2 regions of the Streptomyces sp. NPDC090499 genome follow, and region 2 is predicted to be linked to the other one. Evidence: riboswitches for the same ligand, from Rfam matches in the RefSeq annotation. Region 2 holds a riboswitch; the other holds the start of a gene.

Region 1 (2,195 bases), on a different contig from region 2:
CGCCCCGGTGCGTTCGGGGGAAAACGCACCGGGGCGGGGGTCCGTGGGGGACGGGGGTGACCCTCACGTGGTCTCCACTATGGGGACCACGGTTGTGGGGGAGCTGTGGTTCAGCTGGGCACCGCTTAGTACTTTCGGCGGCCGCCCCGCGGGCTGCGTCAGGTGCCCTACTTCAGGTGCAGCTGCTGGCCCGGGTAGATGAAGTCGGCGTCCTCGACGATGTCCTTGTTCAGCTTGAACAGCGCCTGCCAGCCGCCCTTGACCTTGTGCTTCTCGGCGATCGAGCTGAGGGTGTCGCCCTTGACGACCTTGTACTCGCCGTCGCCCTTCTTGACCTTCTTGCCGGTCGGGGTGGTGACGGTCTTCTTGGCGGCCGGACGCTCGGCGGAGCGGGAGGCGGCCTGGGTGTCGGTCGAGCGGGTGCTCGTGCCGGCGCTGCTGCTCGACGAGCTGGAACTGCTGGAGCTGCTGCCGGTGTAGGTGGCGCCGGACAGGCCCGTGCCGCAGACCGGCCAGGCACCCTTGCCCTGGGCGGCGAGGACCTTCTCGGCGATCGTGATCTGCTGCGCCTTGGTGGCCTGGTTGGCCTGCGCGGCGTACTGCGTACCGCCGTACGCGGCCCAGGTCGAGGCGGAGAACTGCAGACCGCCGTAGTAGCCGTTGCCGGTGTTGATGGCCCAGTTGCCGCCGGACTCGCACTGGGCGACCGTGTCCCACTCGGAGGCGGTGGCGGCGGAGGCGCTGCCGGCCGCCATCAGCGGGGCGGCGACGGCGACGCCGGTGACACCGGCGACGGCGATGGCGCGGACGGCCTTGGACGGACGGCGATGCTTGCCCTTGCCGGAGAACAGCATGGATCGATCCCCTCACCGACGCCTGCGAGGTGAGCTGTCGGGTTCGGGCCGGTTGAGTTGCCCGGCCGCACACCGCATGTCGGTGCGCGACTTCACCCCGAGCCGGATCGGCAGCCTCAACTACCGGTCCCGGCACTTACCTTGGGTCCCCCGCTCCTGCCTACGGCGCATGACGCGACGACTGTTCCCGGGCGGCCGCTGGCAGGACTCGGCGTTGCGACGGCCGGGGCTCGTGGTGACGAGCGGCCTTGACCGTAAACAGGCCATCAGGTGAATTTCAAAGATGATCAGGGCTTCTGAGACTCATCCCACACTTTCACCAAAACGGACATTCAACTCGAAGCGGGGCGTCAACTCCCGCCGCGTTTCGTCCTATTCGGTGCCGAGTTTCAGGGTCTGACCGGGGGTGATGGCATTCGGGTCGGTGCCGATGTCGGCCTTGTTCGCGTCGTAGAGCGCGCGCCATCCGCCGTCGAGGCCAAGGGAGTCGGCGATGGAGGCGAGGGTGTCGCCGTCGTGGACGGTATAGGTGCCGCCGCCGTCGGAGGCGTGCCGGCCGGAGGAGGTGGCGCTCTGACCCTTTGTCACGCTTTCGTCCGCCGAGCCACCGCGGTGCTTGCCGCCGCCGCTGACGGCCCCCGTGTCGACCAGGCTCCAGGACCCCCCGGTCTGCCATGAATTGTCCGAGTCATCGGCCCCGGAAGTGGCGGGACTCTCACTCGCCTTCGAGGTGCCGGAGCCGGAATCGGAGCCGGAGGATTCCGACTTGTCCGTCTTGCTGGATTTGCCGGAGGTGTCGGCCTTGGAGTCGCTGTCGGTGCTTGCGCCCGGGGAGGGGGTGGCGGAGTCGCTCCCGGAGTCCGCGGTGCCCGAAGAGGAGTCGGAACCGGAGGAGGACGAGTCGGACAGGCCGGAGGACGAGTCCGACGAGTCGGAGGAACCGGACGAATCATCCGAACCGCCGAGTCCCGTGTCGACGTTCACCGAGGCGTCGTCGGACGAGAGCCCAGCGATCAGCGCGCACGTCCGCCAGGGCTTGGTGCCCTGGTCGGCGAGTATCTTCTCGGCGACCGCGATCTGCTGCGAACGGCTCGCCTGGTCCGGCGTACTGGCGTACTCCAGGCCCCCGTACTTGCTCCAGTCGTCCAGGGACATCTGGAGGCCGCCGTAGTAGCCAGTGCCGTTGTCGGCGCTCCAGGAGCCGCCGCTCTCGCACTCGGCCACCTGGTCCCAGGTGGAGCCGTCGGCCGCGCTGGCGTTCACCGCGCCGAGGAGGGGGAGGGCAATGGCGGAGCCGGTCACCCCGGCCGCGACGAGGAGTGCCGGAGCCTGGCGGGGGCG
Region 2 (2,195 bases):
GGTCCACGTCCGAGCCGTAGTCGGGGGTGGTGCGGATCTCGAAGTGCAGGTGCGGGCCTGTCACGTTGCCGGTCGCGCCGGAGAGGCCGATCTGCTGGCCCGCAGTCACGGTCTGGCCGACCGAGACCGACAGGGCGGAGAGATGGCCGTACTGCGCGTAGTAGCCGTCGGCGAGCCGGATGACGACCTGGTTGCCGTAAGCGCCGCCCCAGCCGGCCGTGACGACCGTGCCGGCACCGACGGCCTTGACCGGGGTGCCGGTCGGGACGACGAAGTCGACGCCAGTGTGGTAGCCGCTGGACCACATGCTGCCGGCCACGTGGTAGCCGGTGCCGATGGTGCCACCGGAGACCGGGAGGGTGAAGCCGAAAGCAGTCGCGACCGAATTGCCCGAATTGACCGAACTGCTCGAGGAACCCAGGGAATCGGACGAGGCCGAGGAACCAGACGAGGACGGGGCCGAGGACGAGGTGGACGACTGCGGGTTCGACTGCGCCTCGTGACGGGAGCCGGAGTCCGTCGGCGCGGCGTGCCGGCCGCCGAGGGTGAGCCTGAGGCCGGGGTGGATCAGCGAGGGGTTGCCGCCGACCGCCTGCCGGTTGTCGGCGTAGAGCCGGTGCCAGCCACCGCGGACGTTCTGGTCACGGGCGATCTTCGCGAGATAGTCACCGGGGACCACCGTGTAGATCCGCCGTGCGGAATGCGCGGTGCCGGAATTCCCTGCGGGCGCCTCCTTCACCGCGGCCTTCTCGACGACGGGAAGCGACTGGGTGGTCTTTTCGGAAAGGGACTGCGTGGTGGCCGCGTGGGCGCCGGCGGCCCCCATGAGCGGCAGGGCCAGCGCGGCACCGCCGGTTCCGGCGACGGCCATCGAACGAGTGAGGCGCTGGGACTTGGGACGGCGGTGCTTACCCTTCGCGGGCATGGCGCATTCCTCTCCTGCGCCTGCGAGGTGAGCTGTCGGGTTCGGGCTGGAGCTGCCCGGCCACACCGGAAGACGTGGCTACACCCCTAGCCGTCCCGGGAACCGGAACAGGCGGTCATACCTGGCGGGTCCCCCGCTCCTGCCGGGCACGGGTGAGTGTGTGTGGGGACTCCGGGCGGCGGCAGGATTCGGCGTTCCGCCCGGATGTGTGGCGAACGTAAGCGAGTGAGACGGACGTGGACAAGCGCCCGGTTCCGGCCGTCAGGTCCCGACTTGATCCGTTACCGGGAATTCCGGTCACCCTCCGTGAATTCCGGCCCATTCGGATTTCCAATTCGCCTGCGAAATATCGGCATTACGTGAGCATGACGCGCGACGGACGGTCACGAATATGACGCTCCTCACGCACGTCACGCCACGTCCACTTATTCCGGAGCAAGTCGTAATGAAAGTACCAATTCGGGCAGATGCCTCAGATCCGGCGGAGTCGGAAGACCGCCGCATCCAGGTCGCCCTTCAGCCCGGTGCGCAGCCCGTGGTGCAACAGCACCGCACCCCGGTGCACTTCGCCCGTTTCACGGCATTCGTACGACGCGGTCGGGTCAAGCCCCTGCAGCCGCAGCGCCGGCGCCGGCTCGCCGTAGCTCTGCGCCTGCAGCCAGGCCAGGACGACGGTCTCGTCGCCGAGCGTGTACTGCACCGCGCTGAGCCCGCCGGCCGGCGGCCGCAGCCGGAACTGGTCGCCGCGCTGCACCAGGGGCCTGATCTCCTTGTAGAGCTCCACCCAACGGCCGGCCTCGGCGAGCTCTTCCTCGGTCCAGTTCGAGAGGTCGCCGCCGACCCCGAGCGCCCCGGCCATGGAGCTGACGAACCGGAAACGCAGCGAGCTGACCCGGCCGTTGAGCTGGTGGTTCGGGCTGTCGGTGACCCAGGCGGACATCACCCGGGCAGGGTGGATCTGGCTGAAGCCGTGCTGGATGGCGAGGCGGTCCAGCGGGTCGGTGTTGTCGGAGGTCCACACCTCGTCGGTACGGCTCATGATCCCGAGGTCGATCCGCCCGCCACCGCCGGAGCAGGACTCGATGGCGACGTTCGGGTGGGCCGCGCGGATCCGGTCGAGCAGCGCGTACAGCCCGCGCACGTGGTCGACCCACAGGCGCTGCGGGTAGGGCTCGCCGGGCCAGCCCGCGTCCGTGAAGCAGCGGTTGAAGTCCCACTTGACGTAGTCGATCGGGGCGCTGGACAGCAGGGTGTCGAGCTGCTCCCAGAG

The links. A riboswitch is a leader RNA that binds a small molecule or an ion and turns the genes downstream of it on or off. The one in region 2 is predicted to bind cyclic di-AMP.
Region 1: another riboswitch for cyclic di-AMP. It lies ahead of ACIQVL_RS34315 (transglycosylase family protein); the one in region 2 lies ahead of ACIQVL_RS43885 (peptidoglycan DD-metalloendopeptidase family protein).

What each region holds. Positions count from the first base shown of each region.
Region 1 covers NZ_JBIVXP010000011.1:220,317-222,511, reverse strand. The annotation lists gene ACIQVL_RS34315 (transglycosylase family protein) at 168-854, opposite strand; cyclic di-AMP (ydaO/yuaA leader) riboswitch at 859-1,032, opposite strand; gene ACIQVL_RS34310 (transglycosylase family protein) at 1,227-2,195, opposite strand, start outside.
Region 2 covers NZ_JBIVXP010000021.1:120,686-122,880, reverse strand. The annotation lists gene ACIQVL_RS43885 (peptidoglycan DD-metalloendopeptidase family protein) at 1-925, opposite strand, end outside; cyclic di-AMP (ydaO/yuaA leader) riboswitch at 930-1,090, opposite strand; gene ACIQVL_RS43880 (alpha-galactosidase) at 1,398-2,195, opposite strand, start outside.